4 regions of the Shewanella sp. 10N.286.51.B2 genome follow, and region 2 is predicted to be linked to each of the others. Evidence: predicted binding sites of a transcription regulator. Region 2 holds the regulator's gene; each other region holds the start of a gene.
The links. The regulator LexA, encoded in region 2, represses DNA repair genes until DNA is damaged. The targets are predictions, from matches to a motif close to TACTGTATNNNNATACAGTA.
Positions count from the first base shown of each region.

Region 1: a site for LexA is predicted at 2,521-2,540, ahead of AB4140_RS18350 (DNA topoisomerase III). Genes of this name have one in related genera too.
Region 3: a site for LexA is predicted at 3,879-3,898, ahead of recG (ATP-dependent DNA helicase RecG). Genes of this name have one in related genera too.
Region 4: a site for LexA is predicted at 2,442-2,461, ahead of recN (DNA repair protein RecN). Genes of this name have one in related genera too.

Region 1 covers NZ_JBFRKH010000075.1:25,449-31,242, reverse strand. The annotation lists gene purF (amidophosphoribosyltransferase) at 1-28, shown strand, start outside; gene AB4140_RS18355 (multiheme c-type cytochrome) at 200-2,158, opposite strand; gene AB4140_RS18350 (DNA topoisomerase III) at 2,562-4,547, shown strand; gene AB4140_RS18345 (alpha/beta fold hydrolase) at 4,832-5,794, opposite strand, start outside.
Region 2 covers NZ_JBFRKH010000002.1:10,708-16,501, forward strand. The annotation lists gene mtr (tryptophan permease) at 1-482, opposite strand, end outside; gene plsB (glycerol-3-phosphate 1-O-acyltransferase PlsB) at 494-2,914, opposite strand; gene lexA (transcriptional repressor LexA) at 3,294-3,911, shown strand; gene AB4140_RS00585 (cell division inhibitor SulA) at 3,908-4,414, shown strand; gene coxB (cytochrome c oxidase subunit II) at 4,845-5,794, shown strand, end outside.
Region 3 covers NZ_JBFRKH010000034.1:47,993-53,786, forward strand. The annotation lists gene AB4140_RS09350 (thioesterase domain-containing protein) at 1-321, shown strand, start outside; gene AB4140_RS09355 (DUF3014 domain-containing protein) at 620-1,480, opposite strand; gene recG (ATP-dependent DNA helicase RecG) at 1,631-3,706, opposite strand; gene AB4140_RS09365 (DNA-binding response regulator) at 3,967-4,596, opposite strand; gene AB4140_RS09370 (sensor histidine kinase) at 4,596-5,756, opposite strand.
Region 4 covers NZ_JBFRKH010000015.1:25,317-31,110, reverse strand. The annotation lists gene thiL (thiamine-phosphate kinase) at 1-130, shown strand, start outside; gene AB4140_RS04430 (phosphatidylglycerophosphatase A) at 130-621, shown strand; gene recN (DNA repair protein RecN) at 731-2,389, opposite strand; gene AB4140_RS04420 (AEC family transporter) at 2,503-3,468, opposite strand; gene AB4140_RS04415 (YjaG family protein) at 3,794-4,408, opposite strand; gene barA (two-component sensor histidine kinase BarA) at 4,398-5,794, opposite strand, start outside.

The DNA.
Region 1 (5,794 bases), on a different contig from region 2:
AGAAATGCATAACGTTTGTCATCCTTAAACGATACTTTCTAAGTAACTGATTAAAGCCAGCTAGCCGCTGGCTTTTTTGTTTTTCTTTTCCTTCAGTAATCGAAACTAGTACTACAGATAAAAAAATGCCTGAATCACTTCAGGCATTTTGCTCGGTTTATTGATGATGAATCAATCTCAGATTATTAATATAAAAATATTAGTAATTATGAGCTTCAGCTAGTCTTGCAGGGGAATGACATACAGAACATGATTCAGTGATAGGTGCAGGGTCAAATACGGCAAAGTCGCCACTTTCACCCGTGTGCATATCAGCTTCTGGAGTGATAGCCACATTGAAATCACCACCTTGTTGTATCATGTGATTTTTCGCAGCATCACCTGTATGACAAGTGGCACAGTTAGCAGAAATCGCCGTGATACCGTAAACACTGCTTTCATCCATACCGTTTAACACAACTGCTGGTGCTACATCTTCAAGGTCAATCATACCAGTGTGACAAGCCTGACAATCAACCGGCATGTTTTTGTCGGTTGTTGGCATGTCATTTAGACCACGGTCTTGCTTGTATGCTCCAAAGTGCATGTTGTGAACCAATGGTCCCCACGCCATAGCGTAGTCTCCTATGGTTCCATCATCCTGTGTTTTACCTGGAGCCCAGTTATAAGCAGAGTGACACTGAGAACAAGCATCACCACCTAAATCAAAACCACCTCGAGCAGAACCATGTCCATCCAAGCCCTCAGTGTGACAAGTTAGACACTTCATGCCATCAGAGCTAGTACGACGGACGTCTTTGATGTTCGATACCGAGATAGGGGCATTAGCAGGGTATCCCCAACGGTGAGTATAGCTAATACGACCATCTACACCACCGGCTAATACTTCACCTTCAACATAAGGTAATGCATGGGTAATGATATAGGTTACTTCACCGTTTTCACCAGCAATAGGCGCTGTTTTTGCTCGAGCAACATGACCTTCATCGCGACCAGGAAGCATCGCTTCGCCGTTTCTCATCACAGTTGCCCAACCATTAGGGCTAGCGTCAGTGAGTGCGTTAATGTCAACAACTTTACCTTCACTGTCAGTGGCTTTAGTTGTTACTTCGATGGTCGCTTTATCTTCGCTACGAACAACAGATATAATTTCAAAGTTATAACGGTTTAATGCTTCATCACGATTTGCACCGTTTTCATGTTCATGTTGGAACGAATTGTGACAGGTTGCACAATCAAGGTCAGTAAAGTTACTGTGATTAACAGTTAAATCTTTATCTGCATCTTGTAAATCAGCATGACAGGTTGCACAGCCATTGAGTGACGCAGTAAATACCACATCGTCAACGTGACAAGTTGAACAACGGTATTTATCCATTGAATAACTTGTACTTAATGAAGCATGGCCAGAAGCCTGTATCACACCATCATCGTCATATTTATAACCATGACCCAGCATTGCCATGGTGTTTTCAGCCCAGCCGCCATCTTTTTGTTCAGTTTGAGTGTGACAAACTAGACATGCTTCAACAATAATAACTTCTTGGTCATTGTCGATTGCATGGTGATGTTGATGCCAACCCCAAGTTGCGTTGCCAGTAGCATCTTCAAATTCACCGTGACAGGCGACACATTTAGCATCGTCAGTGGTGCTAACTTGTGCATAAGAATCGTTTTTGGTAAACATCACGCGTTTAGTACGTGGCATACCATTTTCGCCATTACCTGGTCGAATATAGCCAGTACCAATTGATTCAGATGTCGCAGCTTCATGTGGCATAGAAAGGTTATAAATACCCTCACCAGCGTGAGTTAGCGTACCCGGTGCGTTATCATCACCCGCAACCCAAGTCACATCAACAGTGTCAGCAAGTAAACCTGCTTCATTTTTGATGGTTGACATTAACTGGACTTTATCTAAATCTTCTACTGGAACCCCATCTTGGTTCTCCACCGAAAATTCAACATTCACGACACCCTCGGCATATTGCCATTCCATCACTTTTGCTACTGCTGATGTGGTCACTACTGGTGGCACCCAAGGTGCACCAGGCTCGCCAGGTAGGCCATCGTTTCCATCTTTACCATCATTACAAGCACTCATCCCCAGTGCAGTAGCCACAAGTAAAGCAACACGACATTTGCTCATTAATTTCATCTCATACTCCAAAATGTTTTTCTTACCTCTTAATGGGTAATTGGAGCGTAATGTAAAGATTGCTTGGCAACTGTTGACTAGGTCACAAACTAGGGTTATTACTAGTTTAATTGTTTATATTCAGTGATTTGAATATATATCGCCTAGCGGGTAATTCTGAAATTAAACTTAATATCCCGATATGTTTTTGCATTAAGATCACAATTTAAAGTAAATTTGTATTAATTTTTTTTGGTTAAATTTAGCGCCTTATAAGCGTGGTTTTTAATGCTTTGGCCTAGTGTTTTGAGTAGCAGCTCATCATTCTAAGAAACCTGCCATTGCATTAACAGTTGCACTTATTTTTGCTATTCGCTAAATTACACTGTAATTTCATACAGTGTTTTAAAAGTCTAATAAATCTATGATCCTCTATATTGCTGAAAAACCCAGTCTAGGCCGTGCAATTGCCGATGTATTACCAAAGCCGCATAAAAAAGGTGATGGTTTTATCATGAGCGCCAATGGGGATTGCGTGTCTTGGTGTATAGGGCATTTGTTAGAGCAAGCAGAACCTGATGTCTATGATCCCGCTTTTAAATCATGGCAATTAGCCCATTTACCCATAGTGCCGAGTAAATGGCAGTTAAAACCTAAAACTAATACCCGCTCACAGTTGAGCATCTTAAAAAAGCTCATCAAACAAGCATCGAGTTTAGTTAATGCTGGCGATCCTGATAGAGAAGGGCAGCTGCTGGTGGATGAAGTCATTTCCTATGCAGGTGTAAAGGCCGACAAGATTGCTCAAACCCAGCGTTTACTTATTAGCGATCTTAACCCTTCGGCGGTAAAACGCGCCTTAGGGCAATTGCGCACTAATAAAGAGTTTGTCCCCTTATCTACCTCAGCCTTAGCCCGCAGCCGCGCAGATTGGCTATATGGCATGAATATGACCCGCGCTTATACCATTCAAGGCAAAAAAGTAGGTTATCAGGGAGTATTGTCTGTTGGCCGCGTACAAACACCGGTACTGGGGTTAGTGGTAAGGCGAGATGAAGACATTGCCAATTTTCAGCCCAAAGCTTTTTATGAAGTATTGGCGCATTTACTGACCGATAACCAAGAAGGCTTTTCGGCTAAGTGGAAACCCAGTGAAGCATGTCAGCCATATATGGATGAAGAGGGGCGAGTGCTCGCCAAAGGCTTAGCTGAAAATGTGGTGGGACGGATAACTAACAAGCCAGCTGAAGTGACCAAACTTGAATCAAAAAATAAGCGTCAGAACCCCCCATTGCCTTATAGTTTATCCAGCCTGCAAATCGATGCCGCCAAACGCTTTGGTATGAGTGCCAAAGAGGTGCTTGATACCTGTCAGAGTTTATATGAAAGGCATAAATTAATTACTTATCCGCGCTCAGATAGTCGCTATTTACCTGCAGAGCAACATGGCCTTGCACCCCAAGTTATTCGCGCAGTATTAAGTAATGATGCAGGCTTAATCGCTAAAGCGGATACACCCAATGCCAAGCTCAAGTCCAAAGCTTGGAATGACAGTAAAGTTGATGCTCACCACGCGATAATTCCCACTGAAAAAAACACTAATTTGGCAAACTTATCAGCCAAAGAGTCGCAGTTATATTCTCATATTGCACGGCAGTATTTAGCCCAGTTTTACCCCGCCTATATTTATGATGAAACCCAAGTTGAAGTGACCATTGCGGGTGGCTTATTTACCACTAAAGCTAAGCAAGAGTTATCGTTAGGTTGGAAATGTTTGTTTGCGAAAATGCAGGGTAAAGATAATGCAGATGGTAGTGATGACGAAAATTTAGCGACCTTACCGCCACTGAAAAAAGGTCAACAACTCCATTGTGAGCGTGGCGAATTGCTTGAGAAAACCACTCAAGCGCCAAAACACTTTACTGATGCGACTTTGCTTGGCGCCATGACGGGTATCAATCGCTATGTCACTAACCCTGAAGTGAAGAAGATCCTAAAAGACACCGATGGCTTGGGCACCGAGGCAACCCGAGCAGGCATTATTGAATTACTGTTTAATCGCGGTTACTTATTAAGGCAGGGTAAATCAATCATTGCCACCCCAGTTGGCGTTGGCTTGATCCATTCATTACCAGAAACAGCCACCACACCGGATATGACTGCGCTGTGGGAAAGTAGCCTTGATGCCATAAGTCAAAAGCAGCTTAGGTATGATGCCTTTATGGAGCCATTGTTAGCGCAATTACAGCAACTGATTGAGCAAGCTTCAAATCAATTACCTACAGCTCTTGAGGGGATTAAAGGGCCTGGCTATAAAAAACGCCGCTCCAGTAGTGGCTATAAACGCAAAGGTGCAGCAAGCAAAACCTCTACGGCTAAAACTTCCCGTAAGCGCAGCTCGAGTAAATAAGCCGATAAAAGAGAGTTTGTATGAATAAATCATGGGGTACAGGTATTGCATCGCTCGCACTCGATTGTTCTTAAAGGGAATAGCGGAATTTCAGGCAAAAAAAATGAGTAAACCGAATCAGGGTTTACTCATAAAAATTCACTAGTTCACAACATAAAGGGCGGAACAGGTTAGATTATGGCCGAACTTACTTAACTGAAAATTAATTTAATCTGTCGACGTGCTGTGGAGTGTGATCGACTTCAATATTAATCAATTTAAAACTGAACATTAAATTACATTTGTTATCGAATGCTATCCTTTCGGCTCAATGAAATGAGTTTATCTAAAATATGCTCACCATCCATACGAATGCCATTATGCTCATATTCTGATGTTAGCCAATAGCTGAGGTTATTCACTAGCTGCGCAGTTTCAAGGCTGTAATTCATATCAACATACATATCTTCACTGTAAATAGCCGCAGTGACCGGGACGGTGTTTTGCAGTAACACGTCCACATCGTATAAATTGCTCCAATCTGATTTTTGCGCAATTAATTCTGCCACCTCTTTGAGAGGCTTTAACTGATTAAATTGTTCAAAGAACCATGGATAAATCATTTCGCCAGTAAACAGTAAGCGCTGCCCTTGTTGATAATTGAATTTAGGGAACTGCTCTCTGACTCTATGGGCTGACCAATTGGCCCCTTGTTGATGAAACTGCTGGCAATAGATCGATTCATGCAATAACGCGAAAATTGGGTTGGTGTTGTAATCCAAAAACTGACTAAATTGATGTAAAAAGAGCGGATTGATTGTGCGACCTTGGGCAGTCTCAATCATGGCTTGCTCAAGTAGGTAGTAGATGGCTTCAGGGCCTTGCTCCATACCAATATTAACCCCTAGCAGTTGTAGCATCTCAACGGTGAGCTTTTCACCTGTGGCCAGATAAACGTCATTTTCTGCAATATAGTCAGCCAGCTCTGCTGTTAATGACTCAGCATCTTTAAAGCGATGATAAAAATCAGCGTTTTTGGCAAGTACCCGTTTATAGGTTGCTTGATAGACGTCATCTGCTTGACGGGTTAATGATGGAATACCACCTGTGATAAAGGCTTCAGTCAGTGCTTGTGGCGCTGCGCTTAAATAGCGTAAAACACAAAAGCCGCCAAAACTTTGGCCTAAAATACTCCATGGCTGATTATTTGCTAATTGAGCTCTAATTACTTCAGCATCTCGAACAATGTTATCGGCTCTAAAGTGGCA
Region 2 (5,794 bases):
AACATCCCGCCAATCATAATGGTGGTAATGCGATCAACCGCTTTGGTACTGATGATCACCACTGCAGCAAGTACGACGGCAAACACTAACCCTGCGATCGGTTGAGGTAAGTTAACCCCCATCCCCGCAAGGGTGTGATTAACAATCGAGCCACCACCACTGATGTAAGCATAGGTCAGGATGTACAACACAAAAGCAATAGATAACCCGTTAATAATCCGCCAAAACTGGCCTAAGGTTACCTTAGTTAAGGTGTCAAAACTGTCACCGGGTTTAAAATGCAAATTGGTTTCAAGTAGCATCAGACCTGACACCAGCATACAAAACCAAATACCAATTAACATGACTAATGAATAGCCAAACCACATGCCTGCACTGACCACAGGCAAAGAAAACATACCAGCACCGACTGTGGTACCGGCGATGATCATAGCACCGCCCAATAAGGATTTATTTTGCGGTTGAGATTGTGTCGAACTCATAAAATTAGTTATTACCCATGTTCCATTGTGACGCTATCAACAATGGTTTTTCGAACAGATAAACGCAGCATACCATTGGCATGATCACGTATTCGGATGACTTCAAATTGATTATCGTTAGCGGATAAATACCCTAATTCTTTTAATTTCACACTCAAATTATTGTAGAGCTTTTTATCATAAAACTCAGGCGCAGTAATTCCATGTAAAGCACCTAAACGCTGAGCCAATAAATGGCTGGCGCTTTCTAAATCAGAACGCTCAATTTCTGGTTTGTAAGCCAGTAAATTAAAGATAATCGCGTAACGCTGTAGGGTCTCACTGACCGTGGCGGACAATAACATTAACTGAGTGACATTACTTTGATTGACTTCAAAGTGATCGCTACCGGAAATTAGCTTTTGTTCAACAAACAAATCAAGCACTTGATCCACATAGGCACTTAAATCTTCAATGCCCATAAACAGCTCAGCTTTCAATAATGGGTAAAAATCATTAACAATTTGCTGGATTTTTTCTCGGCTAAATTCTTCATATTGCACCAAGCAACTGGCGATTAATGAAGGCACTGCCATTAGATGAATTATGTTATTGCGATAATAGCTCATCGCAATCACTGAGCTATCTTCAATTGCGATAATTTCGCCGATGGCATCTGTGGTTGAGGTAAATTTATTCAGCGACAAACATTGCTCAACTAGGTCATGAGCTGAGCCCTCAGCCACCGACGCATACTCAGTATAAGGAACATCCTTTAAGATTTTCAGGTAGAGGTCTAGCTGGGTTTCAAGCTCACTGCGCTGCAGGGCGTTTTGCTCTGAAGCCAGCAGCGCCATACTTGCTAATGTCACCGAACTCGCTGCGGCGGCGCCATTGATGTTAGTCATCACTTTATTGGCCAATACATTTACTGCTGGCGTTAACCATGATGGCTTTTGATCCGGATCTTGAGCAATTTCTTCACGCCAATTTGGCGATTGTTGATTTAAAAATTGCTGCACATTGATTGGCTCGCCAAAGTTAACGTAACCTTGGCCAAAGTTGCCTAATTTACGCAGCGCACCAAAGACCTGCCACACTGATTCTTTTTGCTTTTTCTTACCGCTTAACTCTTTATGATAGGTGGACACTTCCATCACATGATCATAACCAAGATAAACTGGCACTAAGGTTACTGGGCGTTCAATGCCCCGCAGTACACAGTTAACTGTCATCGCTAACATGCCGGTCTTAGGCGCTAATAAACGACCGGTACGAGAACGACCACCTTCGGTGAAGTATTCAACCGAATAGCCTTTAGCAAATAACTGATCTAAATACTCACGAAACACTGCGGTATAAAGTTTATTACCGTTAAAGCTACGACGAATAAAGAAAGCACCACCACGGCGGAACATAGGGCCTGCTGGCCAAAAGTTTAAATTAATACCGGCGGCAATATGCGGCGGCACCATGCCTTGGTAATACAAAATATACGACAGCAGTAGGTAATCCATGTGGCTACGATGGCAAGGCACATAGACAATTTCATGACCATCATGATGCAGCTTACGCACTTTTTCAGCGCTTTTAATGCTAATACCGCTGTATAACTTATTCCACAACCAAGTAAGAAAGCGCTCAGCAATACGCACTAAGCTGTCTGAGTAATCCGCTGCAATTTCATCTAAATACTGAATCGCTTTTTCGCGGGCTTTGTCTTCAGGAATTTTTTTATTAAGCGCTTCTTCTTTTATCGCTTGAGCAATGGCATCAGACTTTAATAATGAGTTGAACATTGCCTGACGATTTGGCAGTTGTGGGCCTGTCATCACTTTACGTTGGCGTCTAAAGTGCACTCGCGCCACACGGATAAGTTTATGCGCAATACTGACATCAGTGCCGTGTTCATCAGCCATATAACGTAGCGACATAGCATTTGAAAATTGAATAAAGCTATGGCGACCTAAGAACAAAATCATCAACCATTTACGTAACCAGGTCGGGTTTTCACGCTCAAATACGGCTGCGGTCATGGTGTCATCTTCTTTACCAGGGATACGTCCCCAATACAGACTCACTGGCACCAATTGAATATCAAGTTGATCATTTTTTTTATGTAAGGCTAATAAGCTGGTGAAGTTATCAACAAATTTTTCGCCACTTAAACGCTTGCCAAATAGAGGCTTACGACCTTCAATACACACAATTCTAGGGGTATTTAAGCCATCAACGTCTAGTCGCTCATAAGGGCTCGGTAAGCCATATTTGGCGGTCACTTCATTTAATGCCGCAATATCACTGAGTGATTCTGTCTTCATCACATAGACCACTGGTTTATCTGGGTCTAAGTTCAGATCGGCAAAGGGATCTTCAGGCACAACAACCGTGTGCACCATCAGTTTTTGAATCCAACGTAATGATTTTGCTATGATTGAGTCAGGTTTTAACATGAGTGTTCGCATATTCAACATCAATTAATTGGCCATAGAATACCAGATAATGGTTCAGTTTCACTAACAAGGGTCTATACAGAGAATATTTGTTCAGTAAAAAATAGCCATATCCGAATAACAACCAACCTATTTTCAATCAACACTACTGTATAAATATACTGTTTAAACAAACGATGTGAGAAATAGCCAATTTCATCGGTTTAAAAAGCTGACTTACCTTCATTAACTAAATAATTAAATTACAGATACTTAACCGTGCCCCCATATATAGCCAACAAGAATTAGATGATAATAGTTAAATTAATTTGGTTAATACTTGCGCGACCACCGATACTGTATATAATGACAGTCACTGTATAAAAAAACAGGAATCAATATGAGACCTTTAACGCCACGCCAAGCTGAAATATTAGAGCTAATTAAATGTAATATCGCCGAAACAGGTATGCCGCCAACTCGTGCAGAAATTGCAACTCGATTAGGCTTCAAAAGCGCCAATGCCGCTGAAGAACACTTAAAAGCACTGGCAAAAAAAGGCTGTATTGAAATTATTCCTGGTACCTCTCGCGGGATCCGCATGGTGCAGGTGGAGGAGGAAGTTGAAGCAGGCTTACCACTTATCGGCCAAGTTGCTGCAGGTGAACCTATCCTTGCTCAAGAGCATGTTGAACAGTATTTCCAAGTTGACCCAGAAATGTTTAAGCCCAATGCTAATTTCTTACTACGCGTTCGAGGCGACAGTATGAAAGACATTGGTATTTTAGAGGGCGACTTATTAGCAGTGCATAAAATGCAAACTGCCACCAATGGTCAAGTTGTAGTGGCACGTCTTGAAGACGATGTAACCGTGAAAAGATTTGAAAAGAAAGGCAATATTATTTATTTACATGCTGAAAATGCAGAATATGAGCCGATTAAAGTTGATTTAAGTTGCCAAAACCTAACGATTGAAGGGCTTGCTGTTGGCGTTATTCGTAATGGAGGTTGGTTATGAACACATTAATAGGCAATGCACCGCGTCACCCTGGATTATGGGTAGATATGGCATCTGATCCCTTACCCACTAAACAAGGGATTGAAACCAAGCGCACCCAAAACCAAGGCTTAACTGAATTGACTCAATTATGCAGTCAGTTAGCCATTTTAAGTCAGCAAGGCCTTTGGATTGTACTGATTAATCCGCCGCATATCGGTTATAAGCAAATTCTTGCTAATGCCAATGTTCGTATGGACAGAGTATTGTTAGTTCACACCAAAGATGAAGTCGAAACCCTGTGGGCGATGGAAAAAGCGCTCACTAACGGTACTTCAAGTGCAGTAATTACTTGGACACCACCATTAGATGCCCGCGACAATCGCCGCATTCAATTGGTTGCCAAAAATGCCTTAGCCCAAGGGCTTATCATTGAAGATGTAAATACTCACTTACCTGAAGGCGACCCATTAACGCAAACTTTAGCAGTACAGACTCGGGTAAACCTTACCTCGTTTCACTAGTAAAATATGACTAAAAAAGCCCTTCACTACGCTGAGGGGCTTTTTTTTGCACTTTTTTCAGCAAATTAGATGATAAAGTGATCTTGATCAATATTTAATCTCCAAGTAATGTAGTTAACAAGGTAGTAACAATTTATCGTACTGCCGAGAATAAATGTCAAAAAGATACAAACGCTATTAAAAGATTGAGCTGGTACCGTGCGGTATAGAAAGCCTTGAATGTAAAGCGTCAAATATAATTGATAAGTTCAGTATTAGGTACAAGTGTGGCACCGTAACGTAATAACATAATTGAGTTTTCAAGCTCAAAGCCACCGTGTACTTTGAAATGATCAAACTTTTTCGGGTATGAAAAGTTTGCATAGAGCAGAGTATTACTGTGTGGCTTTTCTTTGTAATTGCAATTCGCAATTAGCAGAGGAGTAGTCTTGTGAAGCGATTGTTGTACGGATTAATGGTGGCGTTGCTTGCAACCCCACTCACAGCGGCAGAGATGCCCTTAAACATGACTCAAGGTGTAACAGAGATCAGTGGCCAGGTTTACGACCTGCATATGATTATTTTGTATATCTGTTGCGCCATTGGTGTCGTGGTCTTTGGGATCATGATTTATTCCATGATCTATCACAGAAAATCTAAGGGTGCAGTTGCAGCCGACTTTCATGACAGTACCAAGGTTGAAATAGCTTGGACAGTATTGCCATTTCTAATCCTAATTGGCATGGCAATCCCAGCAACAAAAACGCTGATTGCTATGGAAGATCCCAGCGATGCTGAACTGACAGTCAAAGTGACGGGCTCTCAATGGAAATGGCATTACAGCTATTTCAATGAAGATGTCGAGTTTTTCAGTTTATTATCTACCCCAGCAGACCAAATTACTGGCACCGCAGATAAAACCGACACCTATCTTTTAGAGGTCGATAAGCCGCTGGTTTTACCAATAAATCGTAAAGTACGTTTTTTAATGACCTCGGATGACGTTATCCACTCTTGGTGGGTACCAGCATTTGCCGTTAAAAAAGATGCAAATCCTGGTTTCATCAATGAAGCTTGGACTAAAATCGATAAAATAGGTACTTATCGAGGCCAATGTGCCGAACTATGCGGTAAAGATCATGGCTTTATGCCTATTGTTGTTGAAGCCGTCTCAGAAGCAGACTTTGACCAATGGCTAATCGACCAAAAGCAATTTGCTGCTGATGCTAAAGCCGCTGCACAAGCCTCACTGAGCCAAACCCTTAGCTATGACGAGTTAATGGCCCAAGGCGAACAAATCTACATGGGTCGCTGCGCGGCTTGCCACCAACCTAATGGTGCTGGTTTACCTGGCGTCTTCCCTTCCCTAATTGGCAGTCCAATGATTAAAGGCCCAGTGTC
Region 3 (5,794 bases), on a different contig from region 2:
GAGCCCAATATTAACCTGCATCAAACCATGTTTGCTGGCAGTATTTATACCCTGGCTACCCTAACGGGCTGGGGGATGATGTGGTTACAGCAAAAGTTGCAAGGTTTTAGTGGTGATATCGTATTAGCAGATGCACACATCCGCTATAGCGCGCCCATTACTGAAGCCCCCACTGCTAGTGTTATTTGGCCAGATGTTTCATTAGCAAGCCTTGCTGATGGCGGTAAGGTAAAAGTGAAACTTGAGGTACAGCTGCATTGTAAAGATAAGCTTTGTGCCAGCTTTACTGGGCTGTATTTTAGCATTGCTAAGTTAACTTGATTTAAGCTTTGCTCAAGATACTGTGGTGTTAGATCAGAAGATGATTTAAGTATTAATATGTCACTATCTGTTGTAGTCGCGATTAAGTCTAACTAATTTAATTTATTGCAGTTAATGCTGAATTGTTAATGGGTTAACTAATCAATTCGGGTAGACAGTGCCGTGAAGCTGAATTAGCATTGAATACTTTATCTAAAAAAATAGCGACACTCATGTCGCTATTTTTTATGCCATTGATTTAGATTGCGCATATTGGAACCTGCCATTGCAAATCATAACCCCAATGATAACGGTTCTATCAGTTGGCCATTTGCTGCTGAAGTTTTCTAATTGCCGTTTTAATTTTACGGCTATTTTCAGGTCCCATACGCACCATAAACTTTTGCACGTTGGGTAGCGCTTCAAGCTTTGGATCGACAAATTGATAGTTAACGCTGATAGAGCTTAATTCAATCGGGTCTTCAATAATCGGCGCTGATAAGATCATCTCAAAGGCTTGCTGCATGCGCTCGTCAAATGACATATCGCTATAACCTAGCTCTGCAAAAGCTTCGTCAAATATTGGCATGAGTTCTTTATAAGTGTTGATTAACTGCTCGTCATTCATATCTGACACCATGTTGGCGTACAGGTCATAACGATGGTAACTGTCAGGGTTTAAATAGGTTTTGTTAGTGATTTCACTGACGGTGAATTTATCTTTAGGGCCTTTCAGTGGGCTGGCTTTACGGATCACTTCACCTTGGGCCATATTATCGACAAATACCACAAACTGGCGGGCAATGTCTTTTTTAACAAGTAGTGGCTCGATTTTCATCCCATCAGCCATCTCAACCGTTTTCTGGGCGACAAAGTCATCACTTTCAATCAGTGTAGGTAAGGGCTCTACTACTTCAGGCTCTGGAGCTTCAATAATAGTGGGTTCAATAACTTCCACTATCACTTCTTCAATAGGCTCTTGCTCAATAGGTTGTTCAGGCACAGGCTCTGGTAGTTGCACAGGTATTGGCGCTTCGACTTCAGGCGCTTTATCGGCCGAGAAGTAGAAATAGCCTGCACCAGCCAGTAAAACCGCAATGGTGATACCAATCACACCCGCGTTACTACCACTGGCGCGACTTGAGTGCGGTGTGGCTCTATCATTTTGATTGACTTGCATGTCTATTCCTTAGCTTTAAACGTCGAAAGGGAACCAATATCATTGAATTTGTTACATTTTCATTTGGTGGCATATAAGGCTTAAACCTTATTTTCATTCTGCAATAATCTCAACACTTGTCTAGTAATAATAGCCAAGGTTAACAATAATTTATGCTTGTACGTATTGCTGGCGATCCCCTAACCAACGTTGAACAATGCTGTCTACATTTTGTGGCACTTGTTGCATAACATGGGCCGCTAATTTTTGTGTGTTTTCAATCAGATATTGATCCCTGACTAAATCAGCGATTTTCATTTCTGCCAAGCCGGTTTGGCGGGTACCGAGTACTTCACCTGGGCCTCTTATTTCTAAGTCTTTTTGGGCAATAACAAAGCCATCGTTACTGGCCCTTAGTACTCCTAAACGTTTGGTGGCAGTTTGTGATAACGGTGCTTTGTACAATAACACGCAGTGGCTGGCAATAGAGCCTCGGCCTACTCGGCCACGTAACTGATGCAATTGCGCCAAGCCTAACCGCTCAGGGTTTTCAATAATCATTAAACTGGCATTAGGCACATCGACTCCCACTTCAATAACCGTTGTTGCCACTAATAAATGTAGTTCACCCGCCTTAAATTGGGCCATTATTTGCTGTTTTTCTGCACTTTTCATACGTCCGTGCACTAAGCCAACCTTTAATTCGGGTAGTAATTGGCTTAATTCTGCAGCGGTATCTTCAGCGGCTTGGCACTCAAGAACTTCAGATTCTTCAATGAGAGTACAAACCCAATAAATCTGCCGATTATCATTTAGCGCGGCTTGTTTTACCCGCTCGATGATTTGTTCGCGGCGATTATCGCTAATGGCAACCGTGGTAACAGGGGTTCTTCCTGGCGGTAACTCATCAATGATAGAGGTTTCTAAATCAGCATAAGCCGTCATCGCTAACGTGCGCGGAATTGGCGTAGCTGTCATTATTAATTGATGCGGATGAAAGCCTTGGCTGACGCCTTTTTCGCGTAATCCTAAGCGTTGATGGACCCCAAAACGGTGTTGTTCATCAATAATGATTAACGCGAGCTTATTAAAACTGACCTGCTCTTGGAAAATAGCATGGGTGCCAATTACCATGTTGGCGCTGCCATCGGCGATATCAGCCAATGATTGTGTTCTGGCTTTGCCTTTTAACTTGCCTGCTAACCAGCCCACTTTTAGCCCTAATGGTTCAAACCAGGCGGCAAAGTTGACTGCGTGTTGCTCTGCTAATAATTCCGTCGGTGCCATCATCGCCACCTGATAACCATTTTCAATGGCTTGCAGGGCTGCTAAGGCGGCCACTAAGGTTTTACCCGAGCCCACATCCCCTTGCACTAAGCGCATCATAGGTGTGGGCTTTTCAATATCAATACCGATATCAGCTACGACTCGTTGCTGGGCCCCTGTTGGCTTAAAAGGTAAGGCTTTTAAAAATGGATTTAATAGCTGGCCGGTGGCGGGTAAAGTCACCGCTTTATCAAGGTTATTGCGCTGACGTAATTGCAGCATACTTAAGTTATGGGCCAGTAACTCTTCTTGGACTAAGCGCTGCTGAGCGGGGTGCATGCCTTGCTCTAAATCGGCTTGGGCGATGTTATTGGGCGGTCGATGGATTAAGGATAATGCCTGACCAATGCTCATATTGTTGGGTTGCAGGGCTGGTGGTAGTAACTCTGTTAAGCCACCTTGATTGAGCATAGTTAGTGCCTGCTCGGTGAGCTTAATCCAACTGGCTTGTTTTAATCCTTCAGTCGAAGGATAAATAGGGGTCAGTGAATCACTCAGGGCTGGGTTTTCGCCAGCTTTAATGATTTTGTATTCTGGGTGGATTATCTCAATATGGCGATTACCGCGCTTGATTTCACCATAGGCACGAATGATTGCGCCGTTTTGCATGGCGTTACGCTGGGCAACAGAGAAGTTAAAAAAACGCAGTGTGAGGTAACCACTCTCGTCAGCAATATTGCAGGTCAGCATACGTCTGCGTCCTGGCACTATTTGAGTCGAGAGTATTTCGGCTTCAACGGTGGCATACATTGCAGGGTATAAGGCATTGATGGGATAGATTTGAGTACGGTCTTCGTAGCGCAGCGGCAAATGAAACAGTACATCTTGCACTGTTTTAATACCAAGCTTTGCCAGCTTTTCAGCGGCTTTTTTAGCGACGCCTTTTAAGTCGGTTATCGGAACCTGATCCAATGATTGCAAATCTACAATGCCTTTATCTATTAAGTTGACCACAGACTTCACCACTTAGACTTTGTTGATATTGTAAACTTGCTCAGTAAAAAGAGTCATTCACTTTGGCGGTTAACTTTGACAGTTATCCAAAGAGTTATACAGTCAACTTTATCGCCCTGATGCTTGTTAGCAATGATAGTACTGTAAATATATACAGATGTTATGGCTTATCTTAGCAGAGTTTTAATACAAGGCAATATTAATCCAGATATCAGGCTTAACTGCCTCTATAACCAGCCTTTTTGTTTAGCTATTCGCGCCGCATCTATGCGATTGGTGGCATTGAGCTTGGAGATCGCTTCAGAAAGGTAATTCCGCACAGTACCTTCGGCGATAAATAACTGGGCGGCGATATCACTGGTTGATAAGCCATCACTGGCTAATCGTAGCGCTTTTCTTTCTTTATCATTGAGTGGGTCAATATCACCAATGGCGCTGATCGCCAGCTCTGGATCGATAATTTTTTTACCTGCCATCACCTGTTTAATAGCGTTGACTAGACTTTCTGATGGCGCATCTTTTAGCAAAAATCCCTCGACGCCACAACTGAGTGCTCTTTTGATGTAACCTACGCGGCCAAAAGTGGTTAAGATGATGATTTTAGTTTTAGGTTGCATTGTTGCAGCCTCGGCTTGATATGCTGCGAGCCACTGAGCCAGCTCAACGCCGCTGTGACCGGGCATTTCAATATCACTGAGCAGCAAATCAAAATGCTGCTCTTTAAGCATTGCCATGGCTTGGTTACCATCTTCTGCTTCTGTGATATCGACTTCACCGAGTTCATCTTTGGCAAGGGTAAGTAGGGCAGATAATGCCCCGCGCACCATGGCTTGATCTTCTGCTAATAAAATCTTCATTAAGGCTGTTCCGTGTCGTTGTCAACTTTAGGTTCACTGACTTGCTCTGCTTCAAGGGGCAAACTGATGCTAAAACGGTAGCCATCGTTAATATGATAACTAAACTTGCCGCCCAATAAGTTCACTCGCTCTCTAATGCCTTTTAAGCCATTACCTTCTTTAATAACTTTGGTGTTAGCATTGTCACTTAGGCTAACAATAAGCTGCTTATCTAAGGTGTTAAAGCACCATACACATTGACTGGCTTGGCTATGTTTGAGCATATTATTAACTAATTCTGTCAACATTAGCCCTAGTTGAGTTTCTTGCAAAGGTGTTAATGGTGGTAATTTACCCTCGAGATGTACTTCAATTTCTTTTTGTCTTAATAAACTGCATAGTTGATTGACCGTATCTTGTAAGCCTTTATGTTTGTAATTAGAAACCGTTTGGCGAATTTCAGTTAAGCTGTTTCTGGCGATATCAGCAAGTTCCTGTAAATGCTGTTTTGCAACAGCAAGCTCGCCTGCTTCAACCAGTTTTTCGGCGAGTTGTGCTTTCAGTGCAATGGAAGATAAATTGTGCCCCATGATGTCATGTAAATCGCGCGCAATACGTTCACGCTCCAGTGCCGTTGCTAAGTTAGCGATTTCATCATTTGATTGTCTTTGTTGGCGCCTGATGCGTTCATTGTTATGCTCAACCACGCCAAATAGCCCCCCCACAAAGGTGATTAACATACCGTATAGCGGAAAATAATAAGCTTCATAGCCCACGATGTAATTGAGTAGCCACAGCCAAGTACTGATAAGAATAAAGCTAATAATGGCGGTGCGCAGTGAATAGAAAAAACCAATAAAAAAACCGGCAAAACTGAAAAATGAAATGGAGCCGCTGGTAAATATGGTGGCAATGCTCGCAGTGATGAGCATTAAAGCAATAGGATATTTCCCTTGAGCGGCTGAGCTTTTGTAAGCCCAAAAGTACCCATATAAGAAGGGAAATATGAGTAACAAGCTGACACCGACCCGAGCCCAATCATCCCGCATAAACCAAAGTGGAATAAAGTAAAAAATCAGATTGAGCAGATATACCCAAGCTGTTTTTTGTCGATAGGCTTTTTCTGGGTGAACGCGAGTGTTGCTACTATTGACCGAGTGTTTTGTATTGATATTAGACATGAAGCCTCCTTGCGAAGTTAGCATACTGCAACCGAGTC
Region 4 (5,794 bases), on a different contig from region 2:
GGATATTGCACTGATCCACGCTGGGGTTAAATTTATTAAAGTAGGTCAAATTTGTGCCGGCGAAAAGTTACGCTTAGTGGCTGATGGCAAACCTTTTGAGCTAGAAAAAAATAGTTTTGAGCATTTCTAATGAAGTTTATTTCAACCGATCCAGCCGTTAAGAAATTAACCTTAACAAACCCTGTACACTTTTTAGCATTAGGTTTTGGCAGTGGTTTAGCCGCCAAAGCCCCGGGCACCTTTGGTACCCTTGCCGCAGTGCCGATTGTGTACTTGATGAGCTTTTTAAGCCTATCGGCTTTTATTTTTATCACGCTAATTAGCTGCCTTGTTGGTATTTATATTTGTGATAAAGCCGCTAAAGATATGGGCGTTCATGATCATGGCGCAATTGTGTGGGATGAAGTCGCAGGCTTAATGATCACCATGATTGCCGCCCCTGCTGGGGTAATTTGGTTAGTGGTTGGTTTTGCGTTATTTCGTTTTTTCGATATTTTAAAACCGTGGCCAATTCGTTGGCTCGACGCTAAAGTGCATGGCGGTTTTGGGATCATGATTGATGATGTATTAGCGGGGATTTTCTCGTTAATTTGTTTACAGTTGTTGGCTTATTATATTTAACCAATGATACTTTAATCTCTTTAAAGCTAATCCCATTAAACGTTAAGCCCACTTCATAGTGGGCTTTTTAATGGGCGATGATTAATGGATGATGCTTAAAGCTGCAAGATTATTGCAATAGCTCTCTAGCATTCGCTAAGGTATTTTCAGTTATCACATCACCCGCAAGTAGTCTTGCTAGCTCATTGACTCGCTCTTGTTTATCCAATGACTTCATATTCGTCTCAGTGCCGCCACTTTTGGTGAATTTATTCACTAGCATATGTTGGTGACCATTACCTGCAACTTGCGGTAAATGCGTCACACAGAGCACCTGAGTTGATTGACCTAAGCTGCGTAGCATTCTTCCCACAACTGCTGCAGTAGGTCCTGAAATACCTACATCCACTTCATCGAATATCAAGGTTGGTGTTGATACCTTTTTAGCGGTGATAACCTGAATACCAAGCCCAATACGTGACAATTCGCCACCAGAAGCTACTTTGGCAATGGGCTGCATCGGTTGACCGGGGTTGGTGGTAACCAAGAATTCAACTTGATCACAACCAGAAACTGATTGTAGTTCTGGGTTAAAATTCACCTCAATGCAGAATCTGCCTTTGGGCATATTTAACTCTTGAATCGATTGGGTGACTAACTTATTAAGCTCTTTAGCATAGCGGTTACGGCTATGGCTGAGTTTTTGGGCGCTAATTACGTAAGCTTTTTTGCTTTCATCTACTTGCTGCTGAATTTCATCAAGCCTTGTGGCATCGTTATTAAGCTCGCTAAGTTCAGCTTTTAAAGCTTGGTGATGCTCAAACAGTTGCTCAGAGCTCACATGGTGTTTTCTTGATAATTGCATCGCCTTTGAAATGCGCTGCTCAAGGTAAGCAAAGTGTTCAGGATCGAGTTCTATTCGGCTTAAATAGTCCTGAACTTCGCTGCTGCTTTCCTGCACTTGAATTAACGCTTCATTGAGCATTTGAGCAATATTACTTAGTTGTGGGTCAAACTCAGTTAGGTTCTCAGCTAAGCCCACGACCCGATTAAGTAAAGATTCAATATTGGCTTCATCGTCATCACACAGTAATTGCAGGCTGGATTGGCAGGTATCAATTAACTCTGTGCCGTTAGCAAGGCGTTTATGCTCTTGCTCAATCTCAATAAATTCACCGGCTTTAAGATCAAACTCATCAAGCTCTTCAACTTGATATTGCACTAGCTGTTTTCTGGCGATACGCTCTTGCTGATTTTGTTGTAATTGTTTCAGTTCATTTTCGATTAACTTACAGCGTTGATAGCTTTTGCTTACCCCATCAAGCAATAATTTATGGTTGGCGTAGCTATCAAGAAGGGTCAGTTGATGCTCGCTTTTTAACATTGCATGATGCGCGTGTTGGCCGTGAATACCGACAAATAATTGCCCTAGAGATTTAAGCTGGGCTAACGGAACTGGATTACCATTTATATAGGCACGTGAGCGGCCATCGGCATTAATTGTTCTTCTTAAGATACATTCGTCTTCGACATCAAGGTCATTGTCCTCTAGCCAGCGCTTAGCAAATGGCACATCATCTAAGCTAAAGCGGGCACTCACTTCGGCTTTGGTTGCACCTGGTCTAACGCTATTGGCATCTGAGCGATTACCAAGGCATAAGCCCAGGGCATCAATAGCAATGGATTTACCAGCACCGGTCTCACCAGTAATGCTGGTCATGCCAGCTTTAAAGTCGAGTTCTAGAAAACGTACAATTGCGAAATTATTAATGCTTAATTGGCACAGCATAATCAATCCTTGTGTGAATAACCATCAAACCACTGTATCCGCATACAGTTTACACTGTTTTTATATACAGTAAAGTACTGTATAAAAAATGGTGCTGATTTTTTATACGAGGATTAAACCAAGGCGCTTAAGATTTTTTCAATAATGGGCAAACTAATAAAGGTGGCTGTAGTGCTGATCAATATGCACTTGGCACTTGATAAGGCATAGATTTGGTAACGCTGTGCCAGTAAGTAAACACTTGCTGCTGTCGGCAGTGCCGCCAGAATGACGCCCATAAAAACTAGCTCAGACTCCACCTTAAAATAGCTTAATAAAACATAGGCAAATAACGGCTGGACAATGAGTTTTAAACTATTCAGCAAGCTCATTTCAAGGGCGATATTATGTTTTTTAGGCCCAGCTTTTGCGCCGCGATGCATGGCTTTAGCTAACACCATGCCAATGGCAAATAAGGCGCAGGGGCTAGAGGTGTTTCCGATTAACCGAAACATCATGCTGATACTGTCAGGTAGGTTTATTTTGAGCGCTGATACCAATACCCCTAGGGCGCAACCAATAACGATGGGGTTGGTGATTAATGCGTTGAGCATAATCATAATAGGATGACGTTGTTGGGTTTTATTCACCGCAAGTTCCATGCTCACCAGTGCAAATGCGAACATGATAATGGACAGTAGACTGGCAATGGCTGCGGTGGCGATGGCTTGATTGTTATCAGGATACAAGTTCATCATTAAAGGGATCCCAATAAAGGCGGTATTACCAAAACTGGTGTTTAGGCCTCTAATTGCAGCTAGCGCGGGCTGTTTATTGTCTGCAAGGGTTGAGATGATCACTGTAATACAATATGTGCCCGCCATAGCGAGGCCAAAGGCGAATATAAATCCCCATTGCAGAATATCGTTAATGTCAGTTTCGGCCAGTGCAATAAATAAAATAGCAGGGAAGGCGATATAGTAGACGTATTTATTTAGCGCCGAGTCACTATCTTGGGGGAGTAATTTAAGTTTCTGGACACTAAAGCCAATAACCATGATGCCAAAAACAGCGATAAGTGGGGTTAGGATACTAGGCAAGCTTGATTCCTTTTTAGGACCTTGAATGAAATATCAATAATGTGGGCGTTGGATATCTTACTTTAATGGCGCCAATAAGATATTAGATAAAGGTAAGGTATGAGATGAATCTAAGTTATTCAAATAAGTTAAGTTTTTAAATTAAACTAAGATAAGAAAAACTGCATAGATCTGATACGACAAGGAGGATGTAAATGTTGCCCATCAGGTTGGCATTAGAGTATAAAGCTATCTGTTAGCGGTATCTTTAATAAGGGCATGATGACAGGCCCTTATTAAAGAGTGCTATTGCTACTTAAAGAGTGCTATTGCTACTTTAAAAGTATCATTGCTGCAGACTGATGCCGATATTAGACACGCCAGCATCAATGATTTCTTTGCGTAATTCCTTAATGAATTCAGGTGTGATTTTTGTTGTTTCTTCAATCACATCTAATAACATTCCTTGTAAGTGCTTCTCTTCTTGCATTACAGGATGGTTAAATACGAACTCTTCTACAACATCTTCATTCATGACGTCTTCAAGTTCTTCAATGCTAATGGCTTCAATATAGTTGGCCACTGTACTTGATGATAATTTACTGACGTTGGTAATATCTTCTTCGATTTTAGCTTGTATGCCACCGAGTAAAGTCGATAACGCTACAGCAGCATCCATTGCAGGATAAACACCGTAGGCTTCAAAATCTGCAGGCTCAGGGGTATTTTCATCTAAACGCTGTAAGTGAATATCGTAATTAAACTTAAGCTTTTTATCGTATTGTGATTGCCAAAGTAAATCCAATACTGTGCTTAATACTTTAGGCTCGCCAAACTCACACACTTCGGAGAAAAGGGCGTAATTGGGCAGCATGCGCTGACATAGCGCGGTCGCAAAAAGTTGCTTTTGAGGTAATGACAGCGCTTTTAAACGCTTAAAAAAACCGGGTTTATTGCTCATAGGGAACATCCGCTGATAACTGTGATATCACTTGATTTGCTGCTGATTCTACCTTAGTTAGCTCGTCAAGTAACTCAAGTATTTCAGGTTCTAAGTCTTCGATGTTGGTTTTGTGCTTTAACGCAGACTCTAATTCTTGGCAAAGTTTTTGGGTGTTGGGCACCCCACAATAACAACTCGCTCCATGAAGTTTATGCACGGTTTGCAGCATAAGCGAACTATTGCTGCTTTTTAATGCCGTTTCTATGTCGCTGACACTTTCAGGCAGTGAGTCCACCAACATTTGCAGCATCTCTAATGCTAAATCCGGTTTTTGATTGGTTTGTGCTAAGCACAGCTCCCAATTAAGGGTATGCATATCAAAGTGGGTAAATTTGGGTTTATTTATCCAGCGATCAATCACCCCTTTTAATGCCGCTTCATCAATGGGTTTTGGCAGATAACCGTCCATGCCGCTACCTAAAATTAATTCTCGCTCTTCAGCGATAGCGTGGGCTGTTACCGCAATAATAGGTGTATTGCGGTTAAGTGAGTCTTGGCGGATAAGTTTGGTTGCTGTAACCCCATCAGTGCCGGGCATTTGAATGTCCATAAAGATAACATCGAAGGCTTGTTTTTGGGCATAGCTCACGGCTTCATCACCGTTATTGACAGAGATGACATTAACCACCAACTCTTTCAGTAGGGTATCGATTAGCTTTAAGTTAGCAAGGTTGTCATCAACAGCAAGTACGCTCAAATTCTTGCGCTCATACACAGTCGCGGGTAGTGACTCGGTTAATAGCGCTGTTTGAGTGGGTGGATGAATTAAGTGGTTAGCCAACTCGTAGTCACTCACTGGCATACTGAGTAAAATATCGCTATTAGGCCTCAATGCTTGGTTTAATATTTTTTGCTGCTCGATGCAATCATGAAGCAAGACTAAACATGAGGTCTTTTCCCTCGCCATGCTTAAACAGCTTAATAACTGCTCTTTATCACTAAAGCCATGGCAGTTAAGCAGAATATAATCGTAATGCACTTTGCTTGATGAAAGCGTTGACTCTAAATGGCTAATTTGGCCAACAGTGGTTAAATGTAGCCCCCACGCTTCAAAGCGGCGATTGAGCATATCGCGGCTTAGCTCTCTTGATTCAAATAACAACAGGGTTTTATTACGTAAAGAGTCCAAATGCAGCACTTCACCAATATGAAACTGGCTTAATTCCAATGGCAGCATGAACCAAAATGTTGAGCCTTGATTTGGAATTGAGGTAAAGCCAATTTGGCCGCCCATTTGGTTAATCAAACGTTTGGTGATCACTAAGCCCAAGCCGGTACCACCAAAGCGGCGTGAAATAGACGAGTCTGCTTGGCCAAAGGCCTGGAACAGATATTCTTGCTGAC